3 regions of the Streptomyces sp. NPDC016309 genome follow, and region 3 is predicted to be linked to each of the others. Evidence: riboswitches for the same ligand, from Rfam matches in the RefSeq annotation. Region 3 holds a riboswitch; each other region holds the start of a gene.
What was found. A riboswitch is a leader RNA that binds a small molecule or an ion and turns the genes downstream of it on or off. The one in region 3 is predicted to bind cyclic di-AMP.
Positions count from the first base shown of each region.

Region 1 (7,528 bases), on a different contig from region 3:
GTCCAGGATGTACTGCGTCTGGATCTCGCTCAGCGAGAAGCGCTCGATCAGCCGCTCCTTGGCCTGCGCCGAGTTGTCGCTCGACCGGATGACCCGGATGACCTCGTCGATGTCGAGCAGCGCCACCAGCAGGCCCTCGACCAGGTGCAGCCGGTCGCGCTTCTTGCCGCGCCGGAACTCGCTGCGCCGCCGGACCACCTCGAAGCGGTGGTCCAGATAGACCTCCAGCAGCTCCTTGAGACCCAGCGTGAGCGGCTGCCCGTCGACCAGCGCCACGTTGTTGATGCCGAAGGACTCCTCCATCGGCGTCAGCTTGTAGAGCTGCTCCAGCACGGCCTCCGGGATGAAGCCGTTCTTGACCTCGATGACCAGCCGCAGCCCGTGCTCGCGGTCGGTCAGGTCCTTGACGTCCGCGATGCCCTGGAGCTTCTTGGCGGCCACCAGGTCCTTGATCTTGGCGATCACCTTCTCGGGACCGACCGCGAAGGGCAGTTCGGTGACGACCAGGCCCTTGCGGCGCGCCGTCACGTTCTCCACGGACACCGTCGCGCGGATCTTGAACGAGCCGCGGCCCGACTCGTACGCGTCCTTGATGCCCGACAGGCCCACGATCCGGCCGCCGGTCGGCAGGTCGGGGCCCGGCACGTACCGCATCAGGGTGTCCAGGTCGGCGCCCGGGTGCCGGATCAGGTGGCGGGCGGCGGCGATGACCTCGCCCAGGTTGTGCGGGGGCATGTTGGTGGCCATGCCGACCGCGATCCCGGACGCGCCGTTCACCAGCAGGTTCGGGAAGGCGGCGGGCAGCGCGGCCGGCTCGCGCTCCTGACCGTCGTAGTTCGGGTTGAAGTCGACCGTGTCCTCGTCGATCGACTCCGTCATCAGGGACGTCGCGTCGGCCATCCGGCACTCGGTGTACCGCATCGCCGCCGGCGGGTCGTCGTTGCCCAGGGAGCCGAAGTTGCCGTGCCCGTCCACCAGCGGCAGGCGCATCGAGAACGGCTGCGCCATGCGCACCAGGGCGTCGTAGATCGACGCGTCGCCGTGCGGGTGGAGCTTGCCCATCACCTCGCCGACCACCCGGGCGCACTTCACGAAGCCGCGCTCGGGCCGCAGCCCCATCTCGTTCATCTGGTACACGATCCGGCGGTGCACCGGCTTCATGCCGTCACGGGCGTCCGGCAGGGCCCGGGAGTAGATCACCGAGTACGCGTACTCGAGGAAGGAGCCCTGCATTTCGTCGACGACGTCGATGTCGAGGATCTTCTCCTCGAAGTCGTCGGGCTGCGTGGTCTTCGTGCTGCGGCGGGCCATCGCGGCTGCGGCTCCTTCACCAACAAGGTTGATCTGACGACGCCCATTGTGGACCGTCCCACTGACAACGCCGACCGCGACCCGGAAGAGGGACGCGACGGGGATCCGGGAACTCCACCGGGTGTCAGTCCGCTTGCATACAGTGGCAGGACTTCCACAGCGGTCCACGGCAGGTCGCGAGGGCCGCATACAGTGGCAGGACTTCCCAGCGGCCCGCAGCTGGATCTTTCCCCCATAGCGATCGAAGGGACGTACATGCCCATGGGTCACACGGCCACAGCCCAGGCCGGCTCCGGCGGCCTGACAGCGACCGAGCACCGCCTGGCCAACGGCCTGCGCGTGGTGCTCTCCGAGGACCACCTGACCCCGGTCGCCGCGGTCTGCCTCTGGTACGACGTCGGCTCCCGCCACGAGGTCGAGGGCCGCACCGGCCTGGCCCACCTCTTCGAGCACCTGATGTTCCAGGGGTCGAAGCAGGTCCAGGGCAACGGCCACTTCGAACTGGTGCAGGGTGCCGGCGGCTCCCTCAACGGTACGACCAGCTTCGAGCGCACCAACTACTTCGAGACCATGCCCGCCCACCAGCTCGAGCTGGCGCTGTGGCTGGAAGCCGACCGGATGGGCTCCCTGCTCGCCGCGCTCGACGACGAGTCCATGGAGAACCAGCGGGACGTCGTCAAGAACGAGCGCCGCCAGCGGTACGACAACGTTCCGTACGGCACGGCCTTCGAGAAGCTGACCGCCCTCGCCTACCCCGAGGGCCACCCGTACCACCACACCCCGATCGGCTCCATGGCGGACCTGGACGCCGCCACCCTGGAGGACGCGCGGAACTTCTTCCGCACGTACTACGCGCCCAACAACGCCGTCCTGTCGGTCGTCGGCGACATCGACCCCGAGCAGACGCTCGCCTGGGTCGAGAAGTACTTCGGCTCCATCCCCTCCCACGACGGCAAGCAGCCGCCCCGGGACGGGACGCTGCCCGAGGTCATCGGCGAGCAGCTCCGTGAGGTCGTCGTCGAGGAGGTGCCGGCCCGCGCCCTGATGGCCGCCTACCGGCTCCCGCACGACGGCACCCGCGAGTGCGACGCCGCCGACATCGCCCTCACGGTCCTGGGCGGCGGCGAGTCGTCGCGGCTGCACAACCGCCTGGTGCGCCGCGACCGCACGGCCGTGGCCGCCGGCTTCGGCCTGCTCCGTCTGGCGGGCGCCCCCTCGCTCGGCTGGCTGGACGTCAAGACGTCCGGTGGCGTCGAGGTCCCCGACATCGAGGCGGCCGTCGACGACGAGCTCGCCCGGTTCGCCGCCGAGGGCCCCACGCCCGAGGAGATGGAGCGCGCCCAGGCCCAGCTCGAGCGCGAGTGGCTGGACCGGCTCGGCACGGTCGCCGGCCGCGCCGACGAACTGTGCCGGTTCGCCGTGCTGTTCGGCGACCCCCAGCTCGCCCTGACCGCCGTCCAGCGCGTCCTGGACGTCACCGCCGAGGAGGTGCAGGCGGTGGCCAAGGCCCGCCTCCGCCCCGACAACCGGGCGGTGCTGGTCTACGAACCCGCCGGCACCGACCACAGCGACCAGGTAGAAGAGGGAGCCGACCAGTGAGCGACGCCGCTGTGTCCCTGACGTCCATGGAGTTCCACCCGCAGCCCCAGGCGGGCACGCCCAAGCCGTGGGCCTTCCCCGCGCCCGACCGCGGCACGCTGGACAACGGCCTGACCGTGCTGCGCTGCCACCGTCCCGGCCAGCAGGTCGTGGCCGTCGAGATCTTCCTCGCCGCCCCGCTGGAGGCCGAGCCCGAGGGCCTGGACGGCGTCGCCACGATCATGGCGCGGGCCCTCTCCGAAGGCACCGACAAGCACTCGGCGGAGGAGTTCGCCGCCGAGCTGGAGCGCTGCGGCGCCACCCTCGACGCGCACGCCGACCACCCCGGTGTACGCGTCTCCCTGGAGGTCCCCGTCTCCCGGCTCGGCAAGGCCCTCGGACTGGTCGCCGAGGCCCTGCGCGCCCCCGCGTTCGCCGACAGCGAGGTCGAGCGGCTCGTCCGCAACCGGCTGGACGAGATCCCGCACGAGATCGCCAACCCGGGCCGCCGTGCCGCCATGCAGCTCTCCAAGGAGCTGTTCCCGGCCACCTCCCGCATGTCCCGCCCCCGCCAGGGCACCGAGGAGACCGTCGCCCGGATCGACGCGGCGGCCGTGCGCGCCTTCTACGAGGCGCACATGCGTCCCGCCACCGCCACCGCGGTCGTCGTCGGCGACCTCACCGGCGTCGACCTCGACGCGGTGCTCGCCGACACCATCGGCGCCTGGACCGGCGACTCGGCCGAGCCCCGCCCCGTGCCGCCCGTGACGGCGGACGACAGCGGCCGGGTCGTCATCGTCGACCGCCCCGGCGCCGTGCAGACCCAGCTCCTCATCGGCCGGATCGGCCCCGACCGGCACGACCGGGTCTGGCCCGCCCAGGTGCTCGGCACCTACTGCCTGGGCGGCACGCTCACCTCCCGCCTCGACAAGGTCCTGCGCGAGGAGAAGGGCTACACCTACGGCGTACGGGCCTTCGGCCAGGTACTGCGCTCCGGCCCGGACGGCGGGGCCGCCATGCTCGCCATCAGCGGCTCGGTCGACACCCCGAACACCGGCCCGGCCCTCGACGACCTGTGGAAGGTGCTGCGTACCCTCGCCGCCGAGGGACTGACCGACGCCGAGCGCGAGACGGCCGTGCAGAACCTGGTGGGCGTCGCCCCCCTCAAGTACGAGACGGCCGCCTCCGTCGCGGGCACCCTCGCCGACCAGGTCGAGCAGCACCTCCCCGACGACTTCCAGGCGCAGATGTACGCCCGGCTCGCCGAGACGGGCACCGTGGAGGCCACCGCGGCGGTCGTCAGCGCCTTCCCGGTGGACCGTCTGGTCACGGTCCTCGTCGGGGACGCCGCTCGGATCAAGGAGCCCGTCGAGGCGCTCGGAATCGGCCAAGTGACCGTGGTCACCGGCTGATTGACGCTGTCGCCCCGCTTCCGCGACCGCTCCCGGACCCCGGCGTCCCCCGACGCCGGGGTCCACCCGTGTCCCCCTCCCGGATGCCCGGCCAAATGTCCGGTTTGTTGCGGAGATTCGGTGTCTGCCCTGTGGCGTGCGCTACAAAAAACCGTGTCTGTTTGGTGATTGAAAGATCGGCCGCTTAGCGTCTGATGGGCTGTCCGACCGGTACCCGCCGCACCCGCGGCACCGGGCAGCCATCGCCGAGTCCCCGTCAGGCGCGAGCCAGGGGAGCCGGGGACCCATGAAGTCCCTGGGGTGAATCGGACGCCTTCGCAGCCGCGGAGGGGCCCGTAGGAGACCTTCCTGCTCCGAACCCGTCAGCTAACCCGGTAGGCGAGAAGGAAGGAAAGGATCAGCCACTTCATGGCGTTCACCCGTGCCACCGGGAAGCACCGTGCCCCGAGCCGCCTGAGCCGCAAGAGCGCACACGTCGCCGGAGTCGCGGCCCTCGCCACCACCGGCGTCATCGGAACCCTCGCTTCCCCGGCGCTCGCCGCCGCCCCGGACGCCGCACCCGGCTCGCTCGAGGACACCGGCCTCAACCAGGCGGTCATCACCGACACGCTCGCCGAGCAGATCGACGCCCAGGCCGAGGCCCAGGAACTGGAGGCCCAGGAGACGGCGGCCAAGGCCGCCGCCCAGGCGAAGGCCGAGGCCGAGGCGAAGCTCAAGGCCGAGGCCCGGGTGAAGGCGGCCCGCGACGCCAAGGAGCGCGCCGACCGCGAGGCCGAGCGCAAGCGGCTGAACTCCTTCCAGGCGCCCATCGCCGGCAGCTACGTCAGCACCGGCTACCAGACCGGTGGCGCCATGTGGTCCTCCGGCAGCCACACCGGCGTCGACTTCCACGCCGCTTCCGGCACCACCGTCGTCTCCGTGGGCGCCGGCACCGTCGTCGAGGCCGGCTGGGGCGGCGCGTACGGCAACAACATCGTCATCCGGATGAACGACGGCACGTACACCCAGTACGGCCACCTGGCCTCGATCAACGTCTCGGTCGGCCAGACCGTGATGCCGGGGCAGCAGATAGGCCTCTCCGGCTCGACCGGCAACTCGTCCGGCCCGCACCTGCACTTCGAGGCCCGCACGGGCGCCGACTACGGCTCGGACATCGACCCCGTCGCGTACCTCCGCTCGCACGGCGTCAACGTCTGACCGCCTCCGCTCCTCCGACAGGCCCCGGTTCGGGACACGAACCGGGGCCTTCGTCGTGTCGCGTCCCGCACGAGGCCGAAAAGAACTCCATGGATTCCGGGCGACTGTCGGAATTTTCGGCCCGCTGCAATAGAGTCATCGCACAAGCGTCAAGCGTTTGAATTTCGCGCGGTTCACAGGGGGTTCTGGTATGCGCATTCCAGCGCACTCGGTATGCACGGCGATCCGCGACGACATCGTCAACGGCGTGTTCGAGCGCGGCAGCCGGCTCACCGAGGAACACCTGGCCCGCCGCTACGGCGTCTCCCGCGTCCCGGTCCGCGAGGCGCTGCGCACCCTGGAGTCGGAGGGCTTCGTCACCACCCGCCGCCATGCCGGCGCCTGCGTCGCCGAACCCACCGAGCAGGAGGCGGCCGACCTGCTGGAGATGCGCACGCTGCTGGAGCCCCTCGGCGCCGCCCGTGCCGCCCAGCGCCGCACCGAGGCCCACCTCAAGGTGCTGCGGGGCCTGGTCAGGCTGGGTCAGGAGCGGGCGCGCGCGGGTCGGACGGAGGACCTCCGCTCGCTGGGCGGGTGGTTCCACGAGACGCTCGCCCAGGCGTCCGGCAGCCCCGCCCTGACCGCGCTGCTCACCCAGCTCCGGCACAAGACCACCTGGATGTACGCGGTCGAGACGCCCGCCCGTCCGGCGGACGCCTGGGCCGAGCACGGCGCGATCGTGGACGCCGTGGCCCGGGGCGACGCCGAACGCGCCCGCACGCTCACCGCCGTCCACGTCGAGCGCTGGCTCGCCACCCACCGGTTGCGGCGCTCCCCGGCACGCCAGGCGGGCGCGTACGTGAGGACTTCGCAACACCGCGTAAACACCGCGGGCATCCCTCATTAACGGCGGTGCCGTATACAAACAGGGGGAATTATCGCCCCGCATTTCCCTCGCCGGAATTGGCGTGTGCCCGTTTCCCGTGACCGGACGGAAAAGGCGGAGCCGTTCCCCCGGTGTCTGGGGAACGGCTCCGCCCGAAGCTGTCGTGCGTGGTGCGCGACCGAGGGGGTCAGACCGTCTCGGGGAGCTCCTCGAGCCCCTCGGCGACCAGCTTCGCCAGACGGTCCAGGGCGGCGTCCGCGCCCTCCGCGTCCGAAGCGAGCACGATCTCCTCGCCGCCCTGCGCGCCCAGGCCCAGCACCGCGAGCATCGACGCGGCGTTGACAGGGTTGCCGTCGGCCTTGGCGATCGTCACGGGGACGCCGGCGGCCGTGGCGGCGCGGACGAAGATGGAGGCGGGGCGGGCGTGCAGGCCCTCGGCCCAGCCGACGTTGACGCGGCGCTCAGCCATGGTGTTGCCCTTCGAGTCTCGGAGGTTGTCTAGACCAGTTGTCGCAGCCAGTCTCTCATGTCCCGCAGGGTGCTCGAACCGGCCTCGCGGGCCCGGACCGCCGCTCGGCCCGCCTCACCCTGCGTTGTCCACAGCACCTCCGCGACCGGCGGCCCGCACCGTACCCTGGGGCCCATGCGGACCCCGTCGGATCAGCCGGAACACGTGTACCCCGACCACTGGGAGGCCGACGTCGTGCTGCGGGACGGCGGCACCGCGCGGATCAGGCCGATCACCACGGATGACGCCGAGCGCCTGGTCAGCTTCTACGAGCTGGTCTCGGACGAGTCGAAGTACTACCGGTTCTTCGCACCCTACCCCCGGCTCTCCGCCAAGGACGTGCACCGCTTCACCCACCACGACTACGTGGACCGGGTGGGCCTGGCGGCCACGATCGGCGGCGAGTTCATCGCCACCGTGCGTTACGACCGGATCAACGAGCAGGGGCTGCCCGCCTCCGCCCCGGCGGACGAGGCCGAGGTCGCCTTCCTCGTCCAGGACGCCCACCAGGGGCGGGGCGTGGCCTCCGCGCTCCTCGAACACATCGCGGCCGTCGCGCGCGAGCGGGGCATCCGGCGGTTCGCGGCCGAGGTCCTGCCCGCCAACAACAAGATGATCAAGGTGTTCACCGACGCCGGGTACACCCAGAAGCGCAGC
Region 1 is NZ_JBIBSG010000012.1:49,454-56,981, reverse strand. Features, by position in the region: gene ACF068_RS27210 (DNA topoisomerase (ATP-hydrolyzing) subunit A) at 1-1,311, opposite strand, end outside; gene ACF068_RS27205 (M16 family metallopeptidase) at 1,573-2,910, shown strand; gene ACF068_RS27200 (M16 family metallopeptidase) at 2,907-4,301, shown strand; cyclic di-AMP (ydaO/yuaA leader) riboswitch at 4,535-4,696, shown strand; gene ACF068_RS27195 (M23 family metallopeptidase) at 4,710-5,498, shown strand; gene ACF068_RS27190 (GntR family transcriptional regulator) at 5,689-6,384, shown strand; gene ACF068_RS27185 (HPr family phosphocarrier protein) at 6,551-6,832, opposite strand; gene ACF068_RS27180 (GNAT family N-acetyltransferase) at 7,007-7,528, shown strand, end outside.
Region 1: another riboswitch for cyclic di-AMP. It lies ahead of ACF068_RS27195 (M23 family metallopeptidase); the one in region 3 lies ahead of ACF068_RS29900 (peptidoglycan DD-metalloendopeptidase family protein).

Region 2 (7,528 bases), on a different contig from region 3:
CGGCTCCCTCAAGGCGCGGTACGCGGTGCGGGGCGCCGCGGAGATGGTGAAGTTCTGCGCCGAGTACGGCCTGCCCCACGAGGTCACCGGCAAGCTGATCGTGGCGACCGAGCGGGCCGAGCTGCCCCGGCTGCACGCGCTGGTCCAGCGGGGCCGGGAGAACGGCATCCCGGTGCGCGAGCTGGGCCCGGCCCAGATCACCGAGTACGAGCCGCGGGTGCGGGGCCTGGCGGCGATCCACGTCGGTACGACCGGGGTGTGCGACTACGGGGCGGTGGCCGCCCAGCTCGCGGAGTCCTCCGGTGCCGAGGTCCGGTACGGGGCGGAGGTCACCGCCGTGGACCGGCGCCCCTGGGGCGTCGCCGTGCGGACGGCCGGCGGGGCGATCGTGCGCAGCCGGGTCCTGGTGAACTGCGCGGGCCTGCACTGCGACCGGGTGGCCCGGCTGGCGGGTGACGACCCGGGCATGCGGATCGTCCCCTTCCGGGGCGAGTACTACGAGCTGGCCCGGCCGGAGCTGGTCCGGGGCCTGGTGTACCCGGTGCCGGACCCGGCGTTCCCGTTCCTGGGCGTGCACCTGACGCGCGGGATCGACGGGGGCGTCCACGTCGGGCCGAACGCGGTGCCCGCGTCGGCCCGCGAGGGGTACCGCTGGTCCGTCGTCCGGCCGGGCGAGCTGGCCGGGACCCTGGCGTGGCCGGGCTCCTGGCGGATCGCCCGCCGCCACTGGCGGTACGGGGCGGGGGAGGTGCACCGGTCGGTGTCCAAGCGGGCGTTCACGACGGCGGTGCGGCGGCTGCTCCCGGCGGTCGAGCCCGGGGACCTCCACCGCGCCCCGGCGGGCGTCCGCGCCCAGGCGGTGCTGCGGGACGGGACCCTGGTCGACGACTTCCTGATCCGCGAGGCCCCGCGGACGGTCCACGTGCTGAACGCCCCGTCCCCCGCGGCGACGGCGTCCCTGCCGATCGGCCGCGAGGTCGCCCGGCGGGCCCTGACGCACCTGGGGTGACCCCGGCGGCCGCCGGTGGGCCGCCGGCCGGGGCGGCGCGCCCCGGGGGCGCCGTAGAATCGGGGCATTGTGTCTGAGTCCCGTGAAACCGCCGTCCCCCGCCGACCCAAGGGCGAGCCCCGCTTCCCCGAGGGCCCCGCGCCCGACCCCGCCGGGTCGCACTTCGAGCGGCGGATCCGCAGCTTCCAGCCTCGGCGCAGCCGCGTCACGCCCGGGCAGGGCGACGCGCTGCGGCGGCTGTGGGGCGCCTGGGGGCTGGACATCGACGGGCAGCGCACGCTCGACCTGGACGAGATGTTCGGCGGGCTCCCGGTCGTGCTGGAGATCGGCTTCGGCATGGGTGAGGCCACCGCGCAGATGGCCGCCGACGATCCGTCGACCGGCATCCTCGCGGTGGACGTGCACACGCCCGGCCAGGGCAACCTGCTGTCCCTCGCCGAGAAGGCGGGCCTGACGAACGTACGGGTGGCCAACGGCGACGCGATCATCCTGCTGCGCGAGATGCTGGTTCCGGACGCCCTCGACGGCGTACGCGTCTACTTCCCCGACCCCTGGCCCAAGAAGCGGCACCACAAGCGCCGGCTGATCCAGCCCGAGTTCCTCGGCCTGGTCGCCACCCGGATGAAGCCCGGTGCCGTACTGCACTGCGCCACCGACTGGGAGCCGTACGCCGAGCAGATGCTGGACGTGCTGACGGCCCACCCCGACTTCGAGAACACCATGCCCGACGGGGGGTACGCGCCGCGCCCCGCCTTCCGGCCGCTGACCCGTTTCGAGGGCCAGGGCCTGGACAAGGGGCACGTGGTGCACGACCTGCTGTTCGCCCGGGCGCAAACCTGACCGCGCGCCGCGCCGCACCGGACGGCGCGAGCACCCGGGCCTGACGCCCGGACGGTGTGGCGTCCAGGCCGTGGCCGATGTCGTCGCGGACTGTCGGTGGCGGTCGTTAGGGTCGATCACGTGTCCCCTTCGCCTGCGCAAGCCCACTCGCCGTATCCGGCCGTCCCGGCGTACGAACCACGACCGTCGTTCGACGCCGTGCCGGAGCGTGCCCGCTGGCGCTACAAGCCCCGCCGCGCGTTCTGGCGCAGCAAGGTGGTGCGGGCTTCCGCGGTGGTCATCGTGCTCGCCCTGTGCGGGCTGGTGATCCTCGCGCTGGTCCGGGAGCAGACCGGCACGGAGGGCTTCCTGGTCGGGCTCGGCCTCGCCCTGCTGCCCGTTCCGCTCCTCATGGCCGCGTTCCGCTGGCTCGACCGGGTCGAGCCGGGTCCGTGGAAGAACCTGCTGTTCTCCTTCGCGTGGGGGGCGTGCGCCGCGGCACTCGTCGCCATCGTCGCCAACACCTTCGCGACCCGCTGGATAGCCACCGCCACCGCCGACCCCGCCTCCGCCGACACGCTCGGCGCGACCGTCATAGCGCCGGTCGTGGAGGAGAGCGCGAAGGCCGCCGCCGTGCTGCTGGTCTTCGTCTTCCGCAGACGGGACTTCACCGGGATCGTCGACGGCGTGGTCATCGCCGGGTTCACCGCCACCGGCTTCGCCTTCACCGAGAACATCCTGTACCTCGGCAACGCCTTCGGCGAGGACCAGGAGTTCGGGACGTCCGGCTTCGCGTCGGTCACGGCCGCGACCTTCTTCGTGCGGATCGTGATGTCCCCGTTCGCCCACCCGCTGTTCACCGTGCTCACCGGCATCGGTTTCGGCATCGCCGCGCTCACCGCGCGCCGCCGGAGGATCCGCCGCGTGGCGCTGCCGCTGCTGGGGCTGGCCCTGGCGATGGGCATGCACGCGCTGTGGAACGGGTCGGCGGCGTACGGGCCGTGGGGGTTCTACGCGGTGTACGGGGCGTTCATGCTGCCCGCGTTCGGACTGCTGACGTGGCTGGCGATCTGGTCGCGCCAGCGCGAACTGCGCACGGTGTCCGGCGAGCTCCCGGCGTACGCGGCGGCGGGCTGGCTCTCCCCCGCCGAACCGCTCGCGCTCTCCTCGATGCGGGCGCGCGGGCTGGCGCGCGGGTACGCGGCGCGCTGCTTCGGCCCGGCGGCGGCCCGCGCGGTCGGCGAGTACGAGGCGTTCGCCACATCCCTGGCGTTCCTCCGCCACCGGGCCCGCCGGGGCGCGGTGGGCGCGGACTTCGCGGCCCGGGAGCAGGAGCTGCTGCACCACCTGTGGCAGCGCAAGGAGGTCGCCGGACCGGCGCTCACGTACGCCGCGCAGGCCACCGGCCGGGTGTGGACGCCACCCCCGCACCTCGACTACGGCGGCTACAACCCGTACCGCTTCTGACCCCGCCCGCCGGCCGTCAGGCCGAGGCGGCCGTCAGGCCGAGGCGGCCGTCAGGCCGAGGCGGCGGTCAGGCCGAGGCGCGGCGGCGGGGCGCGGCCCGTCAGGCCGAGGCGGCCGTCAAGCCGAAGCGGCGGTCAGCGTCGCCAGCTCGTCGGGGGTGAGCTCCAGCTCGGCGACCGCCAGCAGGGCGGGTAGCTGCTCGACCGTACGGGCCGAGGCGAGCGGCGCGGTGACGGTCGGGCGGGCGGCGAGCCACGCCAGGGCGACGGTGGCGATCTCGGCGCCCCGGGCCGCCGCGACGGCGTCCAGCGCGGCGAGGACTTCGCGCCCGCGCTCGCCGTCCAGGTGCTTGGCCGCGCTGCCCGCCCGCGCGCTGTCCACCCGGGCGCCCGGCCGGTACTTGCCGGTGAGGAAGCCGGAGGCGAGCGCGAAGTACGGCACGGCACCGAGGCCGGCGCGCTCGGCGGTGTCCTGGAGAGCGCCCTCGTAGGTGTCGCGGGAGACCAGGTTGTAGTGCGGCTGGAGCGCGACGTACTTCGCCAGGCCCTCGCGCTCGGCGAAGTCCAGCGAGGCCCGGAGGCGCTCGGCGGAGATGTTGGAGGCGCCGACGGCGCGCACCTTGCCGTCCCGCACCAGTTGGTCGAGGGCGGTGACGATCTCCTCGACCGGCACGGACGGGTCGTCGAAGTGCGTGTAGTACAGGTCGATGTGGTCCGTGCCGAGGCGGCGCAGCGACTCCTCGGCCGCGGCCTTGATGTTCGTGGCGCCGAGTCCCTTGAAGTCCGGGTGGGCGCCGACCTTGGTGGCGACGACGATGTCGGACCTGTTGCCGCGCGCGGCCATCCACCTGCCGATGACGGCCTCGGACTCGCCGCCCTCGTTGCCCGCGGCCCACGCCGAGTAGCTGTCGGCCGTGTCGACGAAGTTGCCGCCCGCCGCCGCGTACGCGTCGAGGACGGCGAAGGACTGCGCCTCGTCGGCGGTCCAGCCGAAGACGTTGCCGCCGAGGGCGAGGGGGAAGACGTGGAGGTCGGACGTGCCCAGGGTGCGCAGAGAGGTCATGGCGTGGATCAACGCGGCGGCCGGACGGGATATTCCGGGTGTTCGGCCACGAAACCGGCAGCCCTGGCGTCGGGGGGTCGCCGCCAGGGCTGCCGGGGACGGGTGGTCCGGAGCGAGCGCTCGGACGGGTCAGACGGTGAGGCCCTTGTCCCGCAGCCACGCCATGGGGTCGATGCCCTCGCCGCCCGCGGTGTGCACCTCCAGGTGCAGGTGCGGTCCGGTCACGTTGCCGGTGGCGCCGACCCGGCCGATGGTCTCGCCGGTGCCGACCTGCTGCCCGGCGCCGACCGTCATCGACGACAGGTGGCAGTACCAGACCTCCGTGCCGTCCTCCAGCTCCAGGACGATGCGGTAGCCGTACGAGCCCGACCAGCCGGCCGACTTCACGGTGCCGCTGTGGACGGCCTTGGCGGGCGTGCCGGTGGGAGCGGCGAGGTCGAGGCCCGTGTGGTAGCCGGAGGACCACATGCTGCCGGCCTGACCGAAGGTCGAGGTGATGGTGTACGAGGAGGTCGGCAGGGACCAGCTCGCGGCCTGCTCGGCCAGCCGGGCCGCCTCCGCGGCCGCCTCGGCCGCCTTCGCCTTCGCGGCGGCCTCCGCCTCGGCCTCCGCCTCGGCCTCTGCCTTCGCCTTCTCCTCGGCGGCCTGCTTCTCGGCGGCGGTCTGCTGCGCCTTCGCCTCGGCGGCCGCCTGCTCGGCCGCGGCGGCCTCGGCGGCGGCCTTCGCCTCGGCGTCGGCGGTGGCCTGCTGCTGCTCGGCCTGCTGGAGGATGCGGGCGCGCAGCGCCTCGCCGGCGTCCGCGCCGCCGCTCCCGTCCGCGTCGGCGGCGGGGGTGGTGAGGGAGGCGGTGGTGAGCGCCCCGTCGTCGTGGCGGTCCTCGCCGGATCCGGAGTCGTCGGACATCAGCGAGCCGATGCCGGGCAGGGACTCGGCGTCCGGCAGGTGGTCGGTGATGACGTCCGGCAGGGATATGGAGACCGCCGGCTTGTCCTGCGCGGTGGCCATGCCGCCCGCGCCGACCGCCGCGATCACGCCGACACCGAGGACGGTGGAGCTACGGGCGAGTCCGCCGCGCTGCTTGGCCACCCGGTGCCGGCCCCGGACGGGGCGGACGGTCTCCTCGGTGGGGTTCCATTCCTCCCACTGCCCGTTTACGGGTGCGGCGTCCGGGATACCCGAAGACTGGAACGAGGCGGGAGAGCCGTATGGAGCTTCGGGGGCAGGCCTGTTGGACGCCACGGAGGCGCACTCCTTTCCTTCCTTCTCGCCTACCGGGTTAGCTGACGGGTTCGGAGCAGGAAGGTCTCCTACGGGCCCACTTCGGCCCGATTCACCCCAAGGTGGTGGTTCCCCGGTTCCCTTGCGGAATTCGGCGCACGCGCGCGGTGCCGTCTCTTGCGACGACTGGGACGACCGCGCTGCGTTATCGAACGTTAATAGACGGGGGCTCCGGATTCCAAGCTGTTCCTACTGATCATTAACCGCCCGGCCCCCGGATATACCGGACGACAACCGGGCACATACGGGCGAGTTGACCATGCCTCAGAAACATGCACCGACCACACTGATACTGACGGACCGTCACGTCATCCGCGCTGCGACACCCACCGACTACGCAGCGTGCCCACGGAGCGAAGGGGTGCACACGTCCCGGGAAAGGCGCCACGGGAAAGGGCCGGGCACGACGAAGGCCCGGTGCGCAATGCACCGGGCCTTCGCCTTCAGTAGCGGGGACAGGATTTGAACCTGCGACCTCTGGGTTATGAGCCCAGCGAGCTACCGAGCTGCTCCACCCCGCGTCGGTGAACACCACCTTACGCCATCCGGCGCACGATCCCTAACCAATATCGCTGGTAGCCGCCCGGAGAGGACGAAACACCCTCGGGCGCCCTCCCACCGGAACCTCGTTGCCGCCCTCCGACAGGGGTGACATGGTCACGTCCATGTCTTCCTTCACCGCCGACGACGGCACCACGCTGGCCTACCGCGTGTCCGGAGCCGGCACCCCACTGATCTGCCTGCCCGGCGGCCCGATGCAGGCCTCCGCCTACCTCGGTGACCTCGGCGGCCTCACCGCCCACCGCCGGCTGGTCATGCCGGACCTCCGGGGCACCGGGCGCTCGGACGTGCCCGCCGACCCCGGCTCCTACCGGTGCGACCGGCTCGTCGACGACGTGGAGGCCCTCCGGCGCCACCTCGGCCTGGAGCGGATGGACCTGCTCGCCCACTCGGCCGGGGCCAACCTGGCGGCGCTGTACCTGACCCGCCACCCCGGGCGCGTCGGCAGGCTCGCGCTGGTCACGCCGAGCGTGCTGGCCGTGGACGTCCCCATCACCGGCGACGCGCGTCTCGCCACGGCGGCACGGCGCCGGGACGAGCCGTGGTTCCCGGCGGCGTACGCGGCGCTGGAGGCGATCGTCGCCGGAAGGGGGACCGCCGACTCGTGGCGGGCCATGGCGCCGTTCACCTACGGCCGCTGGGACGCGGCCGCGCGGGCCCACCACGCCGCCGGTGACGAACAGCGCAACGACGAGGCCGCGCGGGTCCACGCCTCCGAAGGCGCCTTCGCCCCGGACACCGTCCGTGCCGCGTTCGCCCGCCGGACCTCACCGGTGCTGGTCCTCGCCGGCGAGTTCGACGTGGCCGCCCCGCCCGGCGCCATGGCCGCCTACGCCGCCCTGTTCCCGGACGCCGACCTCCGCGTCCAGCCGGGAGCCGGGCACTTCCCCTGGCTCGACGACCCCGCCCAATTCACCGCGACGGCGGCGGCGTTCCTGTCCTGACCGGCCGGGGCACCGCGGACGAGCCGCCCGGCCGGTGCGCCCGCCCGGACACGCACCGGCCCGGGAACGACGACGGCCCCGGTCCGGAGGATCTCCGGACCGGGGCCGAGTGCGTAGGCCGTGTGGGACTCGAACCCACAACCAACGGATTAAAAGTCCGCTGCTCTGCCAATTGAGCTAACGGCCCTCGACGAGTCACCCCTGAGCATAGCCCCATGGCGCCCGCCGTCCGATCGGGTATCGGGGGAACCGGCGCCGTCGCGCCGCCCCGGCGGCCCTCCCGCCCCACCGCCCCGCGCCCCGCCCCGTACGACACGGCAGGGCCCGTACGGCACGGAGAACACGCGCCGTACGGGCCCTGCCGGACACGACCTAGAACAGGCCCTTG
Region 2 is NZ_JBIBSG010000011.1:220,609-228,136, reverse strand. Features, by position in the region: gene lhgO (L-2-hydroxyglutarate oxidase) at 1-1,009, shown strand, start outside; gene trmB (tRNA (guanosine(46)-N7)-methyltransferase TrmB) at 1,079-1,849, shown strand; gene ACF068_RS26900 (PrsW family intramembrane metalloprotease) at 1,970-3,295, shown strand; gene ACF068_RS26895 (aldo/keto reductase) at 3,413-4,357, opposite strand; gene ACF068_RS26890 (M23 family metallopeptidase) at 4,487-5,596, opposite strand; cyclic di-AMP (ydaO/yuaA leader) riboswitch at 5,608-5,742, opposite strand; tRNA gene ACF068_RS26885 (tRNA-Met) at 6,083-6,156, opposite strand; gene ACF068_RS26880 (alpha/beta fold hydrolase) at 6,301-7,140, shown strand; tRNA gene ACF068_RS26875 (tRNA-Lys) at 7,255-7,327, opposite strand; gene ACF068_RS26870 (FG-GAP-like repeat-containing protein) at 7,513-7,528, opposite strand, start outside.
Region 2: another riboswitch for cyclic di-AMP. It lies ahead of ACF068_RS26890 (M23 family metallopeptidase); the one in region 3 lies ahead of ACF068_RS29900 (peptidoglycan DD-metalloendopeptidase family protein).

Region 3 (7,528 bases):
GCGGCCCACAACGGCCGGGTGCTCCGGGCGACGATCGGCTTCGAGCTGGCCGCCGCCCGCTGGAACGCGCTGGACCCGCACCTCAAGGCGCTGGCGGAGCTGGCGTCGGCCGCGTCCATCGGGTGCGGCTGGTGCCTGGACTTCGGGTACTGGGAGAGCACCCGGCGCGGGGTGGACGCGCGCAAGCTGCGCGACCTGCCGGTGTGGCGGGACAGCGACGCGTACACGGAGCTGGAGCGCGACGTGCTGGAGTACGCCGAGGCGATGACCGCCACCCCGCCGGCCGTCGGCGACGCCCTGGCGGAACGGCTGCGCCGGGCGCTCGGGGAGGCCGCGTTCGTGGAGCTGACCGCCATGGTGGCGCTGGAGAACATGCGCTCGCGGATCAATTCCGCGCTGGACCTGACCAGTCAGGGGTTCCGGGACCAGTGCGACCTCGGCCGCCGGTGACGGACGGCGGGACCGTACGGCACTTCGGGGCACGCCCTAGGGTGTCGGCGTGGGCAGAGTGCGGTTGAGCGTGGCCGAGCGGCGGGAGGAGCTGCTGCGGGCCGCCGTCGAGCAGATCGAGGCGCGGGGCGTCGCGGCGGTGCGGATCGCCGACGTGGCGTCCGCGCTGGGCGTGAGCAACGCGCTGGTGCTGTACCACTTCGCCACGAAGGAGCGGCTCGTCGCGGCCGCGTTCGCGTACGCCGCCGAGGGCGACCTCGCGCACCTGCGCCGGCTGCTGGGCCGCCGGACGACGGCGGCGCGCCGGCTGCGGGCGGCCGTGCACTGGTACGCGCCGACCGGCCGGGCCAAGGGGTGGCGCCTGTGGATCGAGGGCTGGGCGGCGGCGCTGCGCGAGCCCGCGCTGCGGGAGGTGGCCCAGGACCTCGACCGGCGGTGGAAGGCGGCGCTGGCGGAGGTCATCGCGGAGGGTGCCGCGGCAGGCGAGTTCCGCTGCGGTGACCCGGTCGCGGCGGCCTGGCGGCTGACCGCGTTCCTGGACGGACTGGCCGTGCAGCGGACCGCCTACGCCCCCGCCTTCTCCGGCGCCGTGATGCGCGCCTGGGCGGACGAGGCCCTCGCCCGCGAGATAGGTCTCCCGGAGCCCCGCCCCGGCTCGCACGAGTGAGCCGAGGAGCGCTCCGATGCCGAAAGGGCCGTCGCGAGGCACCAGCGACCGAGCACGACGGCCCGTCGGCACCGGACCGAGCGCTCCGAAGGCGAACCGGACCAGGAAAAGGGCGGCGCGGTTACAGGGGGAGCAGGTCCGGGCGCTTGGCCGAGACGTGGTCGCCGGACGATTCGCCGCGGAGCCGGCGCCCGATCCACGGGACCAGGTACTCGCGGGCCCACTGGATGTCGTCGCGGCGCAGTTCGAGGGGCCCGCGCGGCGGCAGGGGCGGCCATGCCTGGTCGGGGTCGGCGGGGACGGGCACGCCGAGGACCTGGCCGGCCCGCAGGGCGACGCGGGTGTGGCCCTCGGGCGACAGGTGGAGCCGGTCGCTGTCCCAGGCCCGCCGGTCCTGGACGGTCTTGAGGGACCACAGGTCGAGCACCGGGCAGCCGTAGCGGTCCGCGACGGCGCGCACGTGCCCGTTGTAGGTGGCGATCTTGCCGCGCAGCCGGCGCAGCACCGGCACGTCGCGGGTGTCGAACCCGGTGGTCACCAGGACGGTGCCGACCACGGACGTCAGATCGGCGACGGCCCGTTCGAAGCGCTCGGCGACCTCGTCCGGGTCGCTGCCGGGGCGGATGATGTCGTTGCCGCCGGCACAGAAGGTCACCAGGTCGGGGGCGAGTTCCTTGGCTCGCGGCACCTGCTCCTCGACGATCTGGTCGAGGAGACGCCCGCGTACGGCGAGGTTGGCGTACCGGAAGCCCTGGTGCTCCGGCAGCCGGTCCGCCAGGAGCACCGCGAGGCGGTCCGCCCAGCCGACGAACGTACCGTCGGGGCCGGGGTCTCCGACGCCTTCGGTGAAGCTGTCACCGATCGCCGCGTACGACCCGAACACGTCACTGTCTCTGAATCCCGAATCGTCTGCCACGGGGACACATCCTTCACCCGGGGATGTGACTTACGCGACCGTAAGGAGGGGTTGACGGGGCGTGATATTTCCCACCGGTCAAGATTCACCCAAGCCGGAATACGCCTCCGCCCGGCACCGGGAGGGGTGCCGGGCGGAGGCCTCACGCTCGTGATGCCGTCAGCGGCAGGTGTCAGACGGAGACGCCGTGCTGGCGGAGGTACGCCAGGGGGTCGATGTCCGAGCCGTAGCTGGGGCTGGTCCGGATCTCGAAGTGGAGGTGCGGACCGGTGGAGTTGCCGGTGGAGCCGGACAGGCCGATCTGCTGGCCGCCGCCGACCGTCTGGCCGGAGGAGACGGACAGCGAGGAGAGGTGGGCGTACTGCGAGTAGTTGCCGTCGGCGTGCTGGATGACGACCTCGTTGCCGTACGCGCCGCTCCAGCCGGCGGAGACGACGGTGCCCGGGCCGACGGCCTTGACGGTGGTGCCGGAGGAGGCGGCGAAGTCGACGCCCGTGTGGTAGCCGGAGGACCAGCTCGAGCCGGAGGCCCGGTAGGGGGTGGTGACGCCGGCGTCGACCGGGGCGGTGAAGCCGGAGCCGCTGGCCTGGGGGGCGGCCTGGGCGGGGCCCTGGGTCTTGGCCGGGGCCTCGGTCTTGGCGGCGGAGCGGGACGCGCGGCTCTCGGCGCGGGTGTCGTCGGCCTTGGGCTTCGCCGGGGCGGCGGTGGACTTGGCGCCGAGGGTGAGCTTCATGCCCGGGAGGATCAGGGAGGGGTCCTCGCCGATGACCTGGCGGTTGTCCTTGTAGAGCTTGTGCCAGCCGCCCTTGACGTTCTTGTTGTAAGCGATCTTGGAGAGGTAGTCGCCGGCGACCACGGTGTACGTGCGCGGCGCGGCCTTCTTCGCGGCGGCCTCGGGGGCGGCCTTGGCGGCGGTGACGGCCGCCTGCGGGGCGGTGGCCGGGGCTGCGGCCGGCGCGGCGTGTGCGCCGGTGGCGCCGAGCAGCGGGAGGGCGATGGCGGCGCCACCGGTTCCGGCGGCGACGAAACCACGCGTGATGGGGCTGGACTTGGGACGGCGGTGCTTACCCTTCGCGGGCATGGCTTTTCCTCTCCGGCGCCTGCGAGGTGAGCTGTCGGGTTCGGACTGGAGTTGTCCGGCCGCGCCATGGACGCGACTTCACCCCGAGCCGGGTCCCGGAAATTCCGGGCCGGCGAACTACCTGGGTCCCCCGCTCCTGCCACGCGTGGGTGGGTGGGAATTCCGACCGGTGGCAGGATTCGGCGGTCCGGCCGGATTGCCGTGACGTTAAGCGAGCCGGGTCGGCGTGAACAAGCCGCCGCTTTCCGACCCGCATTCGGGAGGGTTCGGCGGTCATGGAATTCCGGTCACCCTGCGTCCATTGCGGATCATGTATTTCCGCTGTGGGCACGGCATTTAGGAATCGACCTCCGCCACGGACCGTCACGTTTATGACGCTGCTCACGTGGCCGGGGTCATCTCCCCCGCGACCAGGGCACGTTATCCCCAATCCCCCAATACGGACAGACAGCCCAATACTTGACGGACCTCCGCAATACCTTCATCCCCATGCACCACACCAAGCCATGTCGACAGCCCGACTCCGGGTCGACCAATGATGACCAATCCGGACAGATGCCTACACCTCCCCCACTACCCGGGTCGCGCGGCTCCGCCCCGGCCCGGCGGCACCGCCCCGCCCAGCCGCGACGCGTGCCCCGCCGGTCGCTGACCTGCGCGGGGCAACGAATGTGCGACCTGCACGGAGATTGATCGCGTCACGAACCGATGTCGTATCGTCGGATGGCGAGATTGTCGGTGCCCGACGCCGACCGCAGACACGGAGGAGCCCCCGTGACGCAGCAGCTTCCGCAGGTCCCGTCGACCGAGCCCGAGCTGACCGGAGTCCGCAACTTCCGTGACGTCGGTGGGCTCCCGACCGTGGACGGCCGGCGGGTGCGGCACGGCAGGCTCTACCGCAGCGGACACCTCGCGCACGCGACGGGAGAGGACGCCGCCTTCCTGGCCGGCCTCGGCCTCCACACGATCTTCGACTTCCGCAACGCCGCCGACCAGAAGATCGAAGGCCCGGACGTCGAGCTGCCCGGGGTCCGCAACGTGAACCTCCCGCTCTCCGACCCGGCCGACGGCGCCGAGTTCTGGGCCATGGTCCGCGACGGGAACCTCGACCAGCTACGCGCTCTCCTGGCCGACGGCAAGGCCGCCGCCCGGATGACCGCCTCGTACCGGATGATCATCCGCGAGCGCACGGCCGAGCACAGCCGGGTCCTCCACGCGCTCGCCGAGGACAGCGTCCCGGCCCTGATGCACTGCGCGGCCGGCAAGGACCGGGCGGGACTGTCCATAGCGGTGTCCCTGCTGGCCGTCGGCGTCGAGCGGGAGGCGATCGAGGAGGACTACCTCAAGTCGAACGACCCCCGCCGCCGCTACCGGGTGCGCCGCAGCGACGACTCCCCCTCCGCGATGTCACCGCAGGTCATGGAGCTGCTCAACCCCCTCTTCGAGGCCCGCGTCGAGTACCTGGACGCGGCCTTCGCGACGATCGAGGAGACCTGGGGGTCGACCGAGCGCTACCTGACGGAAGGGCTGGGGCTCAGCCCCGCCACGCGGGAGCGGCTGCGCGAGCGGCTGCTCGACGAGGCCTGATCCACCGGAGACGTCCTACTCGGCGCCGAGGGCGAACAGCAGGTAGAGGAAGGCCGCGAAGAGGTGGCCCGCGACCAGGTAGGCGAAGAGCCGGATGGCGAGCCCGCGGGGGAACGTCCGTTCCTGGGTCATGGTGGATCTCTCCGATCGGTTCAGCGGCGGTGGACGCCCGCGCCGAGGCACAGGTCGGCCGCGGGGCTCTGCATGAGGGTGTGGACGAACAGCAGCCCGGCGCCGCCGCGCGTGGCGGCGCCGATGCGGTGCGGGGTGAGCGAGTCGAAGTGGGCGCTGTCCCCCGGGTCGAGGACGTGTACGGCCTCGCCCAGGACCAGGCGCACCCGCCCGTCGAGGACGTACAGCCACTCCTCCCCCGGGTGCACGCGCACCAGGTCGCCCTGGGTGGCGTACGGGACCTGCACGCGCAGTGCCTGCATCGCCCGCCCGGGGCTGCCGGCCTGGTGGTAGACCCAGCCGTCCGCCTCGGCGGGTTCGGCCCGGCCGCCCCGGACGATCGGGTCACGCTCCGGCGGGACCTCGCCCAGCAGCTCCGAGACCGTCGTACCGTAGACCCGGGCGAGGCCCAGGAGCATCGGCAGCGACGGCTGGCGGCGGCCGGTCTCCAGCCGTGACAGGTGGGCCGGCGACAGCCCGGCGCGCTGGGCGGCGGCCTCCAGGGTCAGGCCCCGGCGCCGGCGCAGCGCCCGAAGCTGCGGCGCGACGTCCGGCACCGCGGCGGGCGCCCCGGGGTCCGGCTCGGCGCCGGCCGGCCCGGAAGGCTCCGAGGGAGCTCCGGCTGAAGTGGTCATGCGCCCATTGCGCCACTACCTTCCCCCAGAGGCAAATTTCTTGCCCCGGAGGCAAAAGCCCCGGGGCGTAGGCGCTGGGGCAGGTGATCGGCGACGGGTCAGCGGTCGGCGAGAGCCTGCTTCACCAGGGTCCGGCCGAAGTCCCAGATCAGCCCCCCGCCGCTGTGCGCCTCCTCCATCACGTCGGTGAACGCCGCCACGAACCGGTCGACCTCCCGCTCCCCGATGATCAGCGGCGGGATCAGCTTGATGACCTCCAGGCGGTCGCCGGACACCTGGGTGAGGATGCGGTGGCGCCGGAGCAGCGGCACCACGACCATCTGTGCGAAAAGGCCCTTGCGGGCCGCCTGGAGCATCGTCCAGCGGCTGCGCAGGCCCAGCGAGGACGGGCGGCCGAATTGGATGCCGATCATCAGGCCGCGGCCGCGCACCTCGGACAGCATCTCGTAGCGGTCGACCAGCGCGGTGAGGCGTTCCTTCAGCAGCTCACCGGTCCGCCGGGCGTTCGCCACGGTCTCCTCGTCCTCCATGACCGCCAGGACCGCGAGCCCGGCCGCCATCGCCTGGGCGTTCGACCCGAAGCTGGCGGAGTGGACGAGCACCCGGTCCATCGACGAGTAGACCTTCTTGAAGATCCAGTCCTTGCCGAGGGTGGCCCCGACGGGCACATAGCCCCCGGACAGGGCCTTGGCGACGCACAGCAGGTCCGGCTCCACGCCGTCCTCGTGCTGGTAGGCGTAGAAGTCGCCGGTACGGCCGAGGCCGGTCTGGACCTCGTCGGCGATCAGCAGGGCCTTGTGCCGGTGCAGCAGCTCCTGCGCGGCCCGCAGGAAGCCGGGCGGGCTCTCGTGCACGCCCTTGCCCTGGATGGGCTCGACGATGAGGGCGGCCACGTCGCCCCGCTTCAGCTCCCGTTCCAGGGCGGTGAGGTCGCCGAGCGCGACGGCGGTGTCGGGCAGCAGCGGGTCGAAGCCGTCCCGGAAGCAGCTCTCCCCGTTGACCGACAGGGATCCGGTGGTCAGCCCGTGGAAGGCGTGCGAGCAGTACAGGACGCGGGGCCGGCCGGTCGCCCGGCGGGCGAACTTCAGCGCCGTCTCCACCGCTTCGGTCCCGCTGTTGGAGAAGTAGACCCGGTCCAGGTGCGGCGAGTGGGTCAGCAGCCGCTCGGCGAGCAGCCCGGGCAGTGGCGGGCAGTCGAAGCGGGTGAGGTCGGCGAGGTCCGCGTCCAGGACGTCGTGGAGGGCCTTGCGGACGACGGGGTGGTGCCGGCCCAGGCCCATGACGCCGAACCCGGCGAGCATGTCCAGGTACTCGTTGCCGTCCGCGTCCCAGAAGTGGGCGCCCTCGGCGCGCTCGTAGACCCGGTCGAAGCCGATCGTCCGGAGCATGCGCGGAAGCTGCGGGTTGAGGTGGCGGGCGTGCAGCCCGTAGCCCTCCGTGCCGCGCTCGGCGAGCAGGGCCGCCAGGTCGAACTTCGTGCTCATACGTCATTCTCCTTGCCTGCCAGCGCTCCGCCGATCCGGCCCGCGATCTCCACCGGGGTGAGCCCGACGTCGGCCAGCACCTCCCCGCGCTTGGCGTGGGCCAGGAACTGCTCCGGGACGCCGAAGGTCCGCAGCGGTACGTCGGTCCCGGCGTCGCGCAGCGCCTGCCCGACCGCCCAGCCGACCCCGCCGCTGCGGCTGTTGTCCTCGACCACGGCGACCAGCCGGTGGGTGGCGGCGAGGGGGGCGAGGCGCGCGTCGACGGGCTTGACCCAGCGCGGGTCGACGACGGTGCACCCGATGCCGCGTTCGGCGAGCAGCGCGGCCGCCCCGAGGCAGACGGACGCCATGGCGCCGACGGCCACCAGGAGCACGTCGGGGCCGTCGTCCGCCCGGTGCAGGACGTCCATGCCGCCGATCCGCCCCAGGGCGGGTACCAGGGGACCCACCGACTCCTTGGGGAAGCGCAGCACGGTCGGCGCGTCGTGCACGTCGACCGCCTCGCGGAGCTGGGCGCGCAGCTCGCCGGCGTCGCGC
Region 3 is NZ_JBIBSG010000017.1:1,460-8,987, reverse strand. Features, by position in the region: gene ACF068_RS29915 (carboxymuconolactone decarboxylase family protein) at 1-450, shown strand, start outside; gene ACF068_RS29910 (TetR/AcrR family transcriptional regulator) at 500-1,117, shown strand; gene ACF068_RS29905 (SGNH/GDSL hydrolase family protein) at 1,239-2,033, opposite strand; gene ACF068_RS29900 (peptidoglycan DD-metalloendopeptidase family protein) at 2,206-3,114, opposite strand; cyclic di-AMP (ydaO/yuaA leader) riboswitch at 3,118-3,276, opposite strand; gene ACF068_RS29895 (tyrosine-protein phosphatase) at 3,889-4,701, shown strand; gene ACF068_RS29890 (DUF6126 family protein) at 4,717-4,833, opposite strand; gene ACF068_RS29885 (XRE family transcriptional regulator) at 4,854-5,507, opposite strand; gene ACF068_RS29880 (aspartate aminotransferase family protein) at 5,606-6,991, opposite strand; gene dxs (1-deoxy-D-xylulose-5-phosphate synthase) at 6,988-7,528, opposite strand, start outside.